4 regions of the Paenibacillus sp. FSL H8-0079 genome follow, and region 2 is predicted to be linked to each of the others. Evidence: predicted binding sites of a transcription regulator. Region 2 holds the regulator's gene; each other region holds the start of a gene.

Region 1 (4,236 bases), 300 kb from region 2:
ATTTATTTCACAAACTAATTAAAAAAGAAAAGAAACCCTTAGGCCCCTCTCCTTTCTCCTATCTATTCACATCGATAACACTCTACGTTTATAGTACTTTCCAATGTACACCGCCATCTACCGTTTGCAATAACAATGATCTTTTGGCATCTGTATTTTCAACCAATATCCAACCAAGCTTGGAGGTAACCATCTGAATCTTCACAATCTCCGGATAGTCTTCGAGAATTTTTTCCAGTACACTGCTTGCAGGAAGAGAGCTCCATGTTTTGCCTGCATCCTTGGTGTGGTAGGTTATACCCTTTTGCATCGCCCAACCTTCCGATGCATTCAGGAATACAGGTGAAAGACTGCGATTCGCACCCGTTTGTTTGTTTAAAGTGAAATTGGACAGCATCCAGCTCTTTCCGCCATCGGTTGTGAAGAATCCATTGAATGTCGTACTCTCCCCTTGAGAACAGGACATGGACATCCAGGCCAACTGCGCTTCACGTCCAAAAAATTGTGGTGAACTGACACTGAAATTACCACACCCGTTGAATTTGTTTCGATCAAAGAAAGATGGTCCTGTATCCCAGTTCTCTCCGCCGTCTGAGGTCACATACAACTTCGGTGTACCGAACTCAATCGCGGTCAGGAAACCATGCTTTGGATCTGAGAAGGTCATACCTGTTGTGTATCCACGTCTGGAAATCTCTTCTGTTTCCTGTTTGCCATCTTCGTCACTGGATGACATCCGATTCCAAGTGATTCCACCGTCCTCGGTGAAGTACAGTTTCTTGTCCTGTTTACCAATAGCGGTATCCACCGTGGTGAGAATCCAGCCTTTTTCAGGAGATACAAAGGAGATCGCGGTCACTTTATCCGTCTTGGACAGAGATGACAGACTCCAACTTACCCCTCCATTGTTGGTCCGAAGCACCATGGTGTCTGTTCCACCCATGCCTTCGCGAACAATCCAACCATGCGTACGATCTACAAAATAAATGCTTTGTCCATATTTAGGGTTAGCCGGAAATTGTACATTTTCCGAAGGCGAAATATTGGTCCAGGTCTTTCCCTGGTCCTGTGTATAGTACAGTCGCAGCGCATTCCGCGTTACACCCCATGCCAATCCTCCGTTGTCATTGAGCAACTGAAAATCGGTCAACCGGGTCTGTATTTGGTACTTGGCCATATCCGCAGATTCTGTACTGTTGACAGGGGGAACGACGGTTAATGTCTGCCCTGTATTCCCGGCATCCTCCTGTTGTTGCGGAGGCTCTGCTTCCGGAGGTTGATCTGAGTCGGTGCATGCAGCCAGTAAAGCTGCTATACCTATAGACAGCAATGCTGTCTGCGCGATTTTGATCCATTGCGAACGCAAGTGGGTTCCACCTCTCTCATCCAATTTACAGGCGCGCATGCCTGTCTTATGGCGTTTTATTTACGATTCATCAGAATCCACTGCTCCTATTCTACCACAAACCTTGTGTAAAAGGCTCATTGCCCTCTCATGGCCGGCCCGCTCCCTTTTTCCAGCTGATACTCTGGCTATATGTCGCACATTTATTACCATTAATTTATTCCTAAACTGTTTTTCGACGGAATAATTGGTAAAAAGACATGAAATGTGAACTATTTTATAGACAACACTCGCTTTATATTCAGTAATCCCTTAATATGGATGGGAGTATAACCCAAAAGGAGAGGATATGAACATGACAAACAGTGCAGTATTGAAACCAAGTCGTGTCGTGATTGTAGGCATGGGTGCGGTGGGAACAACAACGGGATACACGCTAATGTTGAGACAGCGTTCGTCCGAGTTGGTATTTGTGGATGTGAATCATGATAAGGCAACCGGCGAAATGCTGGATATGAACCACGGTCTTCCGTTTACCGGTGGTGTGAAAGTATGGGCTGGCGATTACTCCGACTGCAAAGATGCAGATATCATTATTATAACAGCGGGCGCTTCCCAGAAACCTGGCGAAACCCGGATTGATCTGCTGAAGAAAAATGCAAGCATTTTCAAAGATATTATTGAACGTATTACTGAAGTGAATTCTCATGGTATTTTGCTGATTGCAACCAACCCTGTAGATATTTTGTCCTATACTTCATGGAAACAAAGCGGATGGCCTGCTTCCCGTGTCATCGGTTCAGGTACATTGCTCGATAGCGCACGTTTCCGTTACCTGATTGGTAAAAATAAAGGGATCGACCCGCGTAGTATTCACGCCCACATTATTGGTGAGCATGGCGATTCCGAAGTACCTGTATGGAGCCTGGCTAACGTTGCAGGAACAGACCTGGAACTAGATGAAGAAACACAACAGGATATCTTCGATCGTACCAAAAATGCAGCGTATGAGATTATTAATGCCAAAGGCGCGACTTCCTATGCAATCGCTCTTGCTCTGGACCGCATTGTAGCTGCAATTCTCGGCAACGAAGGCTCCGTTCTGAACGTATCCACGTACCTTGAAGACTACAATGGCGTATCGGATGTTTATCTGGGCGTTCCTTGTGTCGTAGATCGCAACGGCGTGCGCGAAATTCTGCCTCTTCCGTTGAATGAAACCGAGAAAGTGGCTTTCCAGGCTTCTGCTAACAAATTAAAAGAACAGATCGCTGGATTGGAATAATCGGATTATTACTTTAACAAGAGCCACCCGCATCTCTTATTTCAGAGAAGCAGGTGGCTCTTATGGATATGCATTCGGAAATGTTTCATTTATTTATTTCATATCAGAATGGATAGAGATATCATTCAACAAATTGGCACTGCTTGGTTCCAGTCTCATCGGATAGGGAACTACTTTATCAGGGGCTAGCTTAAACAATGCTGGAAAGACAGCGCCAGAAGCGTAAACTCGGTCTGTTTTCTGCAATAACCGCAGGCTTTCTTCCTGATCAAGCTCTTCCTCCCACCCTAAAGTCTCCACATTCAAGTGGTGAATTCCCGCCTCCTGAACTCGACTAGCCATCCACTCTCCTCCTATTTTACCTAAACATATAAAGGAAACGCGTGTGTTCTTCTCCAGACTGGATATTTCTAATAACAATGATGGTTCAATATCAGCGCCAATCACTAGAATTTTGATGTTGAGTGCTGCAAAGTATTTTTTGACTTCTGTAGCATGATTAAGTGTAGTTACTACGATTTTTATGTGTTGGAGCTTATCATGTATTGAATCTTCATGGAAAGGCAAGTCCTCCAGAAATAAGGTCTCCACATTCAAGCCAGTCGCCTTTTCGATAACTTGACGGTAAAAGAAATGATCGTGGCCCTTACATTCTACAAACAGGATGTCTGATTGACCGTCAGGAAATGAGCTCTGTTGCAACGCATACGCCAATCCCGTCATAAAAAATGGTTTGAGTTCAATGTTGTTCAACTCCACTTGCTTCACGGTTTCTTTTATCAGATCCATTAGTAATAAGCTTTGTTCATGGTATAACTGCCCTTTGGCAGTAACCTGTGTTCCCCGTCCCTTGTTCATCGTGACGAACCCCTCATCGCGCAGCTGATTATATACCAGATTAATCGTGTTGCGGTTCACTCCCAGTTCCTCAGCTAATTGGTTTGCCGCTGGCAACATATCTCCGGATTGTATTATTCCCATTGCAATGAGACATTTCAATTGCTCTCTAATCTGCGTATTTACATTAAAAGTCCAATCAGGATCTATCCTCAATGTTAATTGTTTGGTATCCAATGATATAAACCTCTTTTCATAGCTATATGGTTATATTATAACTAAAATCAGCTAATGCTCCAATGGAATCACCCTACATATCGAATTATATTGACATAATACCACTTTGATTATATAACTAAATAACTATGTAAATATGAATTAGGAGGCAATGACGTGCGATCAATTGAGGTAACCGATTTTCTAGCTAAAATGAAGGGAACGGGTAGGAGCACACTAAAAGTCGATCCTTTTAGTGCACTTATTGGGGGGATCGGAGGTTTTGTGACCATCAGTATTTTATCTTTACTCACCCTTTGGACTTCAAATCTATGGATTATTGCGCCTTTTGGTGCAAGCTGTGTGCTTGCTTTTGGATTTTGGGATGCTCCGTTATCCCAACCACGAAACATCATTGGAGGGCACTTAATTTCTGCTCTGACTGGTTTGGCAATGCTCCATCTATTCGGTGATAGTATGTGGGTTATGGCCGCTGCCGTAGGTCTGGCAATTGCATTTATGATGTTGACCAAAACATCACATCCACCCGCTG
Region 2 (4,236 bases):
GACATCCTGGTTATCCTTATTTTTACCGATCAGGGTCCAGTAGATGTTGTCAGAGCCTTCTTTATCTCCCCAGATATACTTTCGCAATTCATCATAGGATGTAATGCCCAGTTGCTCCTGTGCTGCCTGTATGGCGAGCGCTTCTTCCTTGCGCTGATCCTGCGTGACATAGACGTAATAACGCTGAAGTCCAAACAGAATCAGAACCAGTGCAAGCAGCGAAATCCATATCCACTTCTTTTTTTTCTTCAAAAGCCGAACTTCCTTTCCCTATGATGCGCTGTCCTGTAATTAACGAGCAAGCAGACCATCAAATGCCAATTGAGACTCACGCAAAATGCGCTCTTCATCCATAGTCAGACATTCGCCATGCTTCACCACTTGTTTTCCATCCACCCATACATGCTCCACATCTTTGGCAGAAGCCGAGTAGATCGTATGTGAGATCAGGTCTGTATGTGGATAGAAATGTGCCTGTTCAATGTCCAGGGCGATAAAGTCAGCCTTCATGCCAACCTGAAGCGCTCCCGTATTGTTCAAGAAGATGGATTTGGCGCCATATGACGTTCCAAGTAATAACGCTTCGCCTGCTGGTACTGCCGTCGGGTCACCAGACACGCCTTTGTGGATCAATGCAGCGAGTCTCATTTCCTCGAACATATCCAGATTGTTGTTGCTTGCCGGTCCGTCTGTTCCGAGTGACACGGTAACTCCTGCTTTCAGCAAAGCGGGTACACGAGCAACACCGGAAGCCAGTTTCAGGTTACTTCCCGGGTTATGGGACACAGCCACATCATGACGGGCCAGAATCTCGATCTCTTCGTCATTCAGATGCACCGCATGTGCAACCAGAGATGGACGGGAGAAAAAGCCCAGTTTCTCCAGATGTGCCACAGGACGCAGTCCATAATCAGCCACGTTCTGCTCGACTTCACGAAGCGTTTCCGACATATGAGTATGAAGGGGAAGGTTTAGGTCGTTCGCCACCTGTACAAGCTTCTCTATGTAGTCTGGAGGGCATGTATATGGTGCGTGTGGGGAGATTACGGTTGTAATGCGACCATCTGCCTGTCCATTCCACTCACGCGCAAACGCAGCCGACTCCTCCAGCTTCCGCAATTGTTCTTCTTCCGAGCACAGCCCGATTACACCACGTGCCAGTGCTGCTCTAACGCCGGATTGCTCCACCACTTTGGCAACCTGATCCATGTGATCATACATGTCCAGGAAAGCGGTAGTTCCGCCTTTCAACATTTCAAGCACCGATAGCGAAGTTCCCCAATATACATCTTGTGAAGTCATTTTCGCTTCCATCGGCCACATTTTTTCCTGCAACCATACTTGCAGCGCAAGATCGTCTCCATGACCTCTGAGCAGCGACATCGCTGCATGACCATGCGTATTGATCAGACCCGGCAGGAAGAACAGTCCTTTTCCATCCACTTTGGTACAATTTTCGTCTCCATCCGGCAATGTCTCACCAATATGCACAATCTTGTCATTCTCAACAACCATATAGCCTTGAACCACATTCCATGTTGCGCCTTCATTTACGGCAAATTTGCCGTTGTGAATTACCCATCTATTTGTTGTCATCTTCCTCGTCGTCCTTTCCAGTCTCCAAGTAATAGGCCAAACTAAGCAGATCCGTCGTAAAGTCAGCATGATGAATGCGGATATGCGGCGGTGTTTTTAGAATTGTTGGTGCAAAATTGAGGATCGCTTCAATTCCCGATTCAATAAGTTGATCGGCTACATTTTGGGCTTCCGTATCCGGAACCGTGATAATGCCGATGCGGATGTTATCCGTTTTCACTGCTTCCGTCAATTCATTCATTGGTTTTACCGTCAAACTGTTGATTTGACTACCAATCTTCGGTCCATATGCATCAAATACAGCAACAATCTTCATGTTGTCTTTCAGATACGCGTTGTAGTTGGACAAGGCCTGTCCGAGGTTACCCGCGCCCACCAGAGCTACATTAATTTGCTGATCAATTTTGAGAATGTGACGAATTTTCTCGATCAAATAGGATACATCATACCCGATCCCTTTACGACCAAAATCACCGAAGTAAGCCAGGTCTTTACGAATTTGGGCCGGATTCAGATCCAGCCTCTGTCCAAGCTCTTGAGAAGAAACAGTAGCCACCTCACGCTGATGCAACTCGCTCAAATAACGCAAGTAAACAGGCAGACGTCGTACCACCGCTTCCGAAATTTTATCCGATTTCATTCTTGCTCCCCCTTACCAAGGCCACGATAAAATAATAGATGAAAAGATGAGCATTCTGTATAAACTCAAAGATAGAAGTGACTTTTTATACAGAATGCTCCTTGTAATTTAGGTTATAAGTTCTTACGTGCAACTGCTTTATTCGCAAACGGAAAGATCTCATAAAGTTTAACGCCAAACTGTAGCGTCATGCAATGATATAACGAACAAAAAAACCATTATTCTTGTTCTTTATCAGGTTTTTCCAACCATTCGGTAATTCGTGGAACCATTTGCTCTGTGAGCATGTGCTCCATTTTGGGACCAGGTAATGAATATAAAAAGAATTTGCCATAGTACGCTTCAATTACGCGTGTATCATAGACAATCACAATTCCTCTGTCCTTCGCGGTACGCACCAATCGGCCAAATCCTTGCTTGAAACGGATGACCGCTTGCGGTACAGACAGCTTCAGGAATGGATTCTTCTTCTGCTCCTGGAGCAACTCACTCTTGGCTTCCACCAACGGATGATTCGGCGGCTGGAAAGGCAATCGCACAATAGCTAGACACGTCAGCGCATCACCAGGGATATCTACACCCTCCCAGAAGCTGCTTGTGCCCAAAAGTACCGTAGCTTTGGCGTCCTGGAACCTGCGAGTCAACTTCGAGCGGCTTCCACTGTCCACACCTTGCCCTAGCAACGAGATGTCGTTACCAGACAGAGCTTCTTTTAGCGGATCATAGACCTGTCGCAACATCTTGTATGAAGTAAACAGAACCATCATGCGCCCACGCGTGGCAATTGCGGTCTCTGCGAGTGATTGCACCAGCATATTGACAAAGTGCGCATCACCCACACTGCCCTTCACACTCGGGAAATCACGTGGAATCACCAGAAGTGCCTGATCGCGATAGTTGAAAGGTGATGGCAGCATCGACGTTAATAGCCGATTATTCTCGGCGGCTTCCTGCAAACCAAGCTGCTCGATCATGAACTGGAATGACTTATCCACAGAGAGCGTAGCCGATGTAAGCACAACACTTTTCTTTTTATCAAAAAACAAATCCTTAAGTTGTGCACTGACATCTACAGGTACAGCATACAGCTGGAGAGATTTGCTGCGGAACTGGCCGCTGGCTTCCATCCAGTACACCGTTTTGGCATCATCCATACGCATGAAGAAACGTAGATTCTCCTTCAACGTGGTCAGATCTTTCAGCAATCCTGTAATATCCGTGATCAGGCTATCCGATTGATAATCATCCTGATCTTCTTTTACCTCAAGCAGCAATTTGTCCCCTTTGCGAACCAAATCGCCCAATGTCACATGGATTTGGTTCTCCAAATCCTGCAACTCCTGCCATTTGGCCGGTTTTTGAGATGCCTTCAGACGCAGGGAAAATTGTCCTGTTTCTCCCGGTGAAGCATCACTTCGTTCAGGCAACAGACCGAACAAAGCTTCACTCATGCGATCCCATAGCTCCTTAACCTCAAGAGCGAGCGGGAACATCTGATCCACCATGGAGCCCCATTGCACCGAATTTTCATGTCCGGATAACTGCGAACGAAGCATAGGCAGCTGACCATTACGACTGTCTTTAAACAGACGGGTCAGTGTATGAACCAACGTGAAATATTTCATATGCATTCCTAGATGCTTACCAGCCACGTCCTCCAGATGATGTGCCTCATCGATCACAAGACTCTCATACGCTGGCAGTAGCTGATGCGCTGCTTTGACGTCCGTAAATAATTTGGAGTGATTCGTAATTACGATGTCAGACAACCCTGCCTCATGTTTGGCGCGATGGTAGAAACATTTGCGGAACCATGGACAGGATCTTCCCAGACAGGACTCAGATTCGCTCTGTACCGTCTCCCAGAAGTCCCCACCGCGTCCGCTAAGGTTAAGTTCCTCATCATCTCCGGTTTCAGTCTGCGTAAGCCAGACGATCATCTGAGCGGCTGTGAAATAATCCTCTTTCGGTGTGGCGAATTCACGTTTATTGATTTTGTG
Region 3 (4,236 bases), 2.0 Mb from region 2:
ATATTTTCCATCTACATAGATGATGTCATTTAACGAGTAATAATTTTCATGAATTTCATCATTTGGATCAATGATCTGAGTCCAATTCATTCCATTTGCATCAGATTTCCAAATTACTCCGTAACCTGTTGCGATATATGCACCATTTACATACTTCACATTAAATATATCTCTATTTGGGATTAAAATGTTTGTGCCCTTCGTCCAAGATAATCCGTCAACGGAGTTGAGCGTATCGCCTGTACCCGTTACTGCAACAAAACCTCCACTTGCACCATAGGTCAGCGCTACTACTCTGCCGGTTACACCAGCGGGAAGATTGCTGAGTGTCCAATGTTCGCCATCGGAGGATACCCCAATTTTTTTACCCATGGCGACAAAAGTGTTATGGCCGTATGCAACTTTGGAAAAAGCCTCTTTAGGAAGCAACTGGCTATTTGTACTTAGATGCTCCCAGTCGCTGTTGGAATTCAATATAAGGCTATCTGTTGTATCACTGCCATATAATGAATCACCGACAACCACCCATGTGCTGCCGTTATAAGCGATACCCTGCAGATTCGCCGCGGTTTTTTTCCACTCGGATTTGTCCGCAGTAACGACAAGACTATTAGGAGCCGAGGTGACAAGGACCATACCCGTTCCATTCGAAGCTGCAGATTGGATGGTCATATTGGTTACCGTAGGCTCTGAAGTCCAATTGACGCCGTTATCCGTGGATGAGTCCAGTTTGCCTGCCTGACCAAAACGGTAGAGTGTTGATCCGGCTTTGACAGTACTCATTGCATTGTTATAAGAGGCATCAGGTGCAAACGTTATTCCGTCACTGCTGGAGTAGCCAATCGTTGAATTTTTAATAAGATAAAGCTTCCCATTATAGATCGAGAATCGTTCCAAGGAGGAAGTGCCATTCAAAAAAACATTCGTCCAGCTACTTCCGTTACTTGAATAAGCGTATCCAGAAAATACATTACCTCCGACAACGTATCTACCTGATATATAGGCCATATCTGTCAAATGAAAGGGTGAGCTTGAAGTACCATTGGATGGCCAAATTTTTGGTACAGTACTCGATAACGTCCATGTCACCCCATCCGAAGATGAATAAATAATGCCTACATCTTGCGCGCGGTCACTGGCATGCCATTTTCCACCAACAGCGTAAAAATTGCCGTTTGTATAAACGACTTTTTGCAAAATGTCTCCATTAATTCCTGATGATTTGTCGACCCATGTTTCGCCATCAGACGAAACGATCAATCTTGCTTTATTAGGAGTAGATTCCACCCCGACTGCGACATATACATGGTTTGCATACACGAGGCTTCTCCATGATGTTTTTTCGTTAGAAACTCCTGTATTCACTACAGCCCAGTTTAATCCATCTGTGGACTGAACAATACGTCCTTTTTCACCCACTGCGGTGTATTTCCCGTTAGCATAAACAACGTTTACCAGATTACGATCGACGTTGTTATTGACTGCGGACAGTATATTCACATTTCCGTTAGTGGAAGCATGAGCTTTGGGAAGAAGGACATTGGGGAGAACCAGAGTGAATATCAAAACATACATCATAATTGTTCTCCAGCGTAAAGAGTGTTTGAACATGTTTGAACCTCCTATTTGTCCGTAGATATGCTATGAAATGACCTACAGAACATCATTTTGATGACATACACAACATGGAACTGTTTTTGACCCAAATCCGACCCTGCCCAACAGATGTAAATTCGATATGTGTGCCTATTATATAAATTGATTCTGAACAAATTCTGAGCAATTTCCTTCATATGTATAAGTTTCTATAGCAATCGTATTTGCCTGAAAACCATAATTTTAAAATTTTCTTTATAAACAACATTGTGATAATTTGCACAAAGTTTTGTATAGGACCGAGATACAATTAGGATGTGGCATTCAACGCAAAACTAATGAATTTCAGGTGGTTTTATCCAATGATGAACAATGAAGGAGAGGATGAGTGATATGGCAGCAAAAACACCTCTTGAGGTTGCACAATATACGGCGCAAACAGGCATGAAAAAGGCTCAATACCCGGTATCTTCTGTACTGGTGCTCAGTTTTCTGGCAGGGGCTTTTATCGCGCTGGGTTTTCTACTGGATATTCGGGTGATTGCATCTGCTCCGGCAGAGTGGGGAAGCCTGGTTAATCTGATTGGAGCAGCGGTGTTCCCGGTGGGGCTAATTATGGTTCTCATCGGTGGCGGTGAATTGCTGACAGGGAATATGATGGCTGTTCCGCTCGCTGCGATCGCACGCAAGCTGTCAGTAGGCAGCATGGTGAAGAATCTTACATTCGTAACAATAGGTAATTTTCTTGGAGCAATCTTTGTCGCGTACGCGTTTGGACATGTGCTTGGTCTGACTGGAGAGGGTGTATATCTGGCAAAAGTGGTGGATATGGCTGGGCATAAGCTGCATGATGGCTTCCTACAGGCTTTTATCTCTGGCATCGGCTGTAACTGGCTGGTGGCGCTGGCAGTATGGCTATCTTATGCATCCGATACGATGAGTGGCAAGGTACTGGGTATTTGGTTTCCAACGATGGCGTTTGTGGCCATTGGATTCCAGCACGTTGTGGCCAATATGTTCCTCATTCCGGCGGCAATCTTTGAAGGGTATTATTCGTGGGGACAATATGTGATGAATTTCATTCCGGTGTGGCTCGGCAATCTAACTGGTGGTGCTCTGTTTGTAGCTGCAGCCTATTGGGTGGTGTACCTGCGCCAAGCTGAGCCGAAAGTGAAACCAGAGGTAGTAACGTCGATCGAACCTGTGGAGACGGAGGGTAGAGTGATGTTGAGCAAGCAGGCGTAGCGGAATATAGCACTACAATGCATTACTCGATACACGTATATCATATACACATAGAAGTGAAGACGATTCTGAATTTGCTCGGTTCATGGCAAATATGCTGTGATGGAGCAGGCCGGAATCTTTTTTTTGTCCTTTATTGAAGTTTAACGCAAAATAAATTCGCCATGACAAGGTTCGGGGGAACGAAACCTGTTCATGGCGAATTTCGGGAGTGGTCCATGATATGGCATGAGGAGGAAGTGGGGAAACACTAGCCTAATGCCTTATTTTTAATTTACCCCTGAATTCTGAAGTTGAATCAAACGATAAAACATTTTTTTGAAAATAATTTAAAGCTGCTATAGCGGTTAATATTAGGCGAAAATATACTGTTCTCTTTACGTGATAACCTCGAAGAAGATATGATATAGGGATAGTTTTTTAAAGAGGGGGAGCCATACGATGATCGATCAGGAGAATGGGGTATTTGCAGCGGTATGCCCGCTCGATTGTCCGGACACTTGTGGTCTGTTGTTACATAAAGAGAACGGTAAAATTGTGAAGGTGGCAGGTAATCCGGACCATCCGATCACCAAGGGTGCCATTTGTAATAAAGTCAGAAATATGACCGAGCGGGTATATCACCCCGAGCGTCTACAATATCCGATGAAACGTGTAGGAGCCAAAGGCGAAGGCAAGTTCGAACGAATGAGTTGGGATGAAGCGATTCGCGAGATTACGACCAAATTCACTGCATTGTCCGAAACCTACGGCCCGGAGAGCATCCTGCCCTACAGCTTTTACGGTAACATGGGCATTCTCGGCGTAGACGGTATGGATCGGCGTTTCTTCAATGCGCTTGGTGCGAGTGTACTGGAGCAGACGATCTGTAACTCTGCTGGAAATACCGGCTGGAAATATACGATGGGCGCCAACCGGGGAACGGTGCCAGAAGATACGGAGCATGCGGATCTCATCCTGGTGTGGGGTGGCAATATCGTCAGTACCAATATGCACCAGGTTGTTTTGGCGGAGAAAGCCCGCAAAAAAGGTGCCAAGATCGTCGTAATCGACGTTCATCGCAATCGTACGGCCCAATGGGGCGACTGGTTTATTCCTCTATATCCGGGCACGGACAGCGCACTGGCGTTGGGCTTGATGCATGTGTTGTTCGAACGGGGCCTAACGGATGAAGCGTTTATGCAAAAGTATACGGTGGGTCATGAGGCACTTCGTGATCATGTCCGAAGTTACACCCCTGACCGCGTTGCACGCATTACGGGCGTGCCGGAGGAGACCATTGTGGAGCTGGCCGAACTATACGGCAACGCACAGGCGGCTCATATTCACATCGGCAACGGCCTCCAGCACCATGATAATGGGGGGATGAACGTGCGTAGCGTTGCATGTCTGCCT
Region 4 (4,236 bases), 2.2 Mb from region 2:
GCTCCAAAAGAACTCACCATCACTCTTGGGAATAGTCCGATAAATACCGAGGCAAAGGCAATTGCAATCACTGCCCCTGTCATACCGAAAGCCCAGCCTTCACGCTTCTGACGAACGAAGTAGGCCGCAAGTGCAAGCGAGACTGCACCAAGTACAACCATAATCCAGAGGGCCCAACCGCGTACGGTGAACACATCGGTCATGAAATACGTCATTAACGCGTAAACGGCGAGCAGTGCAGCCAGCGGCAGCATCAATTTTTGCGCTGTATTCAAGGCACGCTCTCTGAGTTCGCCTACTGTTCGTAGTGATGCAAACAGCAATCCATGAACCAGACATAGCAGCGTTACGCTCAAGCCACCAATGACGGTGTACGGATTAACGATATCGAAGAATCCTGCGCGCAACTGCATCTCCCCATCAATGGGCAGACCCTTCATCAACGTGGCAAAGACCACCCCGAACAGGAAAGGTAACAGCGCACTGGAAACAACAATGATGATGTCCCACGTTTTGCGCCAGCGCTGCTGTTTCATTTTACTGCGGAATTCGAAAGCAACCCCGCGACCAATCAAGGCGAGTAACACCACTACGAGTGGCAGGTAAAAACCACTGAACAACGTGGCATACCAGTGCGGGAAGGCAGCAAACATCGCGCCCCCTGCTGTAATCAGCCATACTTCGTTGCCATCCCAGAACGGACCGATCGAGTTGATCAGGGTCCGGCGTTCACGGTCTGTTTTGGCGATAATACCTGTAGACATCCCCACACCAAAATCAAAACCTTCCAAAAAGAAGAACCCGACAAACAATACGGCAATCAGCAAAAACCACAACTCACTTAGTGACAACGGAATAACCTCCATCCACGCCGAACGGATCGGCCGATTCATCGTGATCTTCCGGCTTCTCGACCGCAAATGGGCCTGCTTTGATCTCACGTACGAACAGGTATACCATCACGATTCCGAGAACCGTATACGCAGCGGTAAAAGCGATGGTCGAGAACAGGATCATTCCTGCGGATACATTCGGTGAGACCCCGGCTTCAGTGGTCATATAGCCAAATACTGTCCATGGCTGCCTTCCAACCTCGGTCATAATCCAACCTGATGTATTGGCGATAAACGGCAGGGAGATGGCGAACACCATCAGACGCATAAACCACTTTCCAGCGACCTCCAGCTTCTTACGCATGGCCAGAAACGTACCGTATAGCGCCAGTGCAATCATCAATCCACCCGCAGCAATCATGATGCGGAAACTCCAGAACGTTGTCCGTACTGGCGGGATATAGTCCCCCGGTCCATACGTCTGTTCATACTCAGCTTGAAGCTCCTTCATGCCTTTGACACTACCGGAGAACTTGCTGTAAGACAGGTAACTGAGCAATCCGGGGATTTTGATCTCACCCGTGTTCTCCTGTTTATCCGGATCGATAAAGGCGACCACCGTCCATGGTGCCGGATCTTCCGTCGTCGTCCATGTGCCCTCACTGGCTGCCATCTTCATCGGCTGTGTCTCCACCAGATATTGCGCCTGGAAGTGCCCCGAGAAAGCGACGCCGATTGAGGAAACAAGAGCGATAATGATCGCAATATTAAACGATTTGCGGAAGATCTCCACATCCTGCTTCTTCATTAATTTGTAGGCACTGATACCCGTTACGACGAAAGCCCCTGTCATCAATGCTCCAAAGATTGTATGTGGGAACTCGACGAGAAGCTGACCATTCGTGATGAGTGCAAAGAAATCATTCATCTCAGCTCGGCCGTTGTTAATCTCAAACCCGACGGGATGCTGCATAAATGAATTGGCTGCCAGAATCCACAGCGCGGACAGGAATGTGCCAACGAACACCAGCCAGATACAGGCCAGATGCACTTTTTTAGACAAACGATCCCACCCAAATATCCACAATCCAATAAATGTAGACTCCATAAAAAACGCCAATAGGGCTTCAATAGCCAGTGGCGCACCGAACACATCCCCGACAAATCGGGAGTACTCTGACCAGTTCATACCGAACTGGAATTCCTGCAGAATACCTGTGACAACCCCGACGGCGAAGTTAATCAGGAACAGTTTGCCCCAGAACTTGGCCATCGTTTTGTAGATCTCCTTACCCTTAACAACGTACAACGTCTCCATAATCGCAACCAACAGTACAAGACCAATGGATAGCGGCACAAAAAAGAAATGGAAAATCGTTGTAAGTGCATATTGGATACGCGATAACATAATCGGATCCATACCGTTACCCCTTCTTTCTGTTCACTTCGCAGTATGCGTATCTGGCATTGAAGCTGCACCTTCGCTGTCTGTCCACCAAATACGTTGATGAACGTATTGTGCCAGATTACCTATTTTATACATGTGAGAATTATCACAATCTACGTGTTTAGAGCAAAAAAAAGTGATCCTGGTCACACAAAAGATAAAAATCAGCCTATTACCACAGCTTGCCAACTTCATGTATTCATGGAAGATACTCATGTTTGGGACGGAATGCCCATATGTTAGTCTCAGGCATATCATGCGAAGTGCCGTGAGGGCTTTACATATGAAGTGGAAGCATGAAGCACATGCAGAGAGAATGACGCACCATAATACAGTCAAGGTGAGGTGAAGCATTCATGAAAAATCCTGCGCCGTTACCGGATTCTGCTCCCGAAGTCAGCCCGAATGAGGTCAGTACAACACAGGCTCCTGTCCGGTATATTCTCTTTTCTCGCAAAGGAGGATGGTCATCCTTTCCCTATCCCGATATTGCTGCGCTGTTGTCGATCGAGGGAGAGGTCTATTATGTCAGCAGCCTGAAGCAGACAGAGGATGTACCTGCGGCCATCACTGTCATCTCCCTCCCTGAAGCCGAACAACTACTGCTGGAACCTCGCACCGTAGCAGTGGTAACCCATCCTTACTGGCTCATGGCTACAGCTTCGCTGGAGCCAGAGCTATGTATCGTCCTGCTCCCTGAGCCAGCTGGAGATGAAGCAGCCTCTCCTTTATGGGAAAGCAGTATCTACAAACTGGTCGGCATCGCCGATCTGGTGGGTACCTCCTCCGAAACACGATATATGAAGCTGCTTTTCCAAGGTGTACGCGCTATCTGGCTAGGAGGCGAAGACCCTACACCTGCGGGTACGATGCAAAAGGATGATCTCGAAGTCCCTCTCCGGGACTACGAACTGTTCTTCCTGCATGCCCTGCGGCAGATCCTGTCAGGAACGCTGGATAGCGTCACCCTGCTTCAATGCAGTGTACGTGCCGACTTCTACCGGCAGCTCCGAGCCAAAGCAGGTGCACATGAGACCATATCCTTTTTGCTGGCAGCCTATGAGTACTTGCTTGAAGATCCTCGGGCTATCAATTCACTGCAAGAGGCCTTCACCCACGCGGTCTTGAATGGTCGCAGTGACTGTGTAGTCTCCCACTATAGATTCCTGTCCGCAATCCATGCCCGGGCCGGACAGTTGGAGGACGCCCTGCTGGTGTACGGTATCAGTGCAGCCGACGAACAGGAACGCCATCATTATGAACAGCTCTGTCGCTGGCTTGAAGCGGGAGAAGATCAACTTGTACGAGCGGAATTGCTGCGTATTAACGATGATTACGGAAACGCCTTGCGTATCCTGGACGAACTTGGCGGAGAAACCGCGAGACATTGGAAATTCCGCATCTATCAGGAGACAGGACGTGTGGAAGAGGCACTGGCTCTGGTGCATGCAGTCGATATTCAGGATGATGCCAGTCGCCGGGATTATCAGCAATTATCCGGAAGTGCGCTGGCTCTGCGAGGGGAACGACACGGGGCAGTCCGACATTTTCTCGAAACGGCACTGGAGGATGAAGATGCGCTCGCCAGGATTGTCGAGCTGGAGCTGTTGGATCATGCTGTACAGCAATTGCTTGGGGAGGTGCCATGATGCTGGACCCGAAGAAGCGTAGACAACAGGTGAATGGGCCGATGGTGCACAGGGATATCCGAACCGAAACCACTTACACGCCAACGGAAACAGTCGATCGGACACATACAGACGCATTGGGAAATGGCGATCACACGCCGGATCATGCACAACCAACGCCGAGCACTCGAAGCCAAATTCATCACTGGGGCGACGTACAAGATCAGGGAGAACAGGATGCTGCTGTATCACAAGAGGAAACAAATGTATTCGAAGAGCCCTTCTCCATTCGTCGGGTTCGCAAAAGCAAAGGCAACAAGCTGACCGC

Evidence for each region. Region 2 encodes Rex, which represses fermentation and respiration genes when NADH is low (regulators of the CRP and FNR family bind a similar motif). Its sites were predicted from a motif close to TTGTGAAATATTTCACAA; they were not measured.
Region 1: a site for Rex is predicted at 1,611-1,628, ahead of MHI06_RS16790 (L-lactate dehydrogenase). Genes of this name have one in related genera too.
Region 3: a site for Rex is predicted at 1,864-1,881, ahead of MHI06_RS27310 (formate/nitrite transporter family protein). Genes of this name have one in related genera too.
Region 4: a site for Rex is predicted at 2,375-2,392, ahead of MHI06_RS27985 (cytochrome ubiquinol oxidase subunit I). Genes of this name have one in related genera too.

Annotation. Positions count from the first base shown of each region.
Region 1 covers NZ_CP150300.1:3,784,276-3,788,511, forward strand. The annotation lists gene MHI06_RS16785 (YCF48-related protein) at 89-1,366, opposite strand; gene MHI06_RS16790 (L-lactate dehydrogenase) at 1,701-2,630, shown strand; gene MHI06_RS16795 (GntR family transcriptional regulator) at 2,724-3,704, opposite strand; gene MHI06_RS16800 (HPP family protein) at 3,897-4,236, shown strand, end outside.
Region 2 covers NZ_CP150300.1:4,089,026-4,093,261, forward strand. The annotation lists gene MHI06_RS18155 (DUF5590 domain-containing protein) at 1-252, opposite strand, end outside; gene MHI06_RS18160 (amidohydrolase) at 292-1,596, opposite strand; gene MHI06_RS18165 (redox-sensing transcriptional repressor Rex) at 1,583-2,236, opposite strand; gene dinG (ATP-dependent DNA helicase DinG) at 2,455-4,236, opposite strand, start outside.
Region 3 covers NZ_CP150300.1:6,113,377-6,117,612, reverse strand. The annotation lists gene MHI06_RS27315 (S-layer homology domain-containing protein) at 1-1,611, opposite strand, end outside; gene MHI06_RS27310 (formate/nitrite transporter family protein) at 1,990-2,841, shown strand; gene MHI06_RS27305 (molybdopterin oxidoreductase family protein) at 3,283-4,236, shown strand, end outside.
Region 4 covers NZ_CP150300.1:6,281,068-6,285,303, forward strand. The annotation lists gene cydB (cytochrome d ubiquinol oxidase subunit II) at 1-893, opposite strand, end outside; gene MHI06_RS27985 (cytochrome ubiquinol oxidase subunit I) at 838-2,253, opposite strand; gene MHI06_RS27990 (hypothetical protein) at 2,637-3,929, shown strand; gene MHI06_RS27995 (glycosyltransferase) at 3,926-4,236, shown strand, end outside.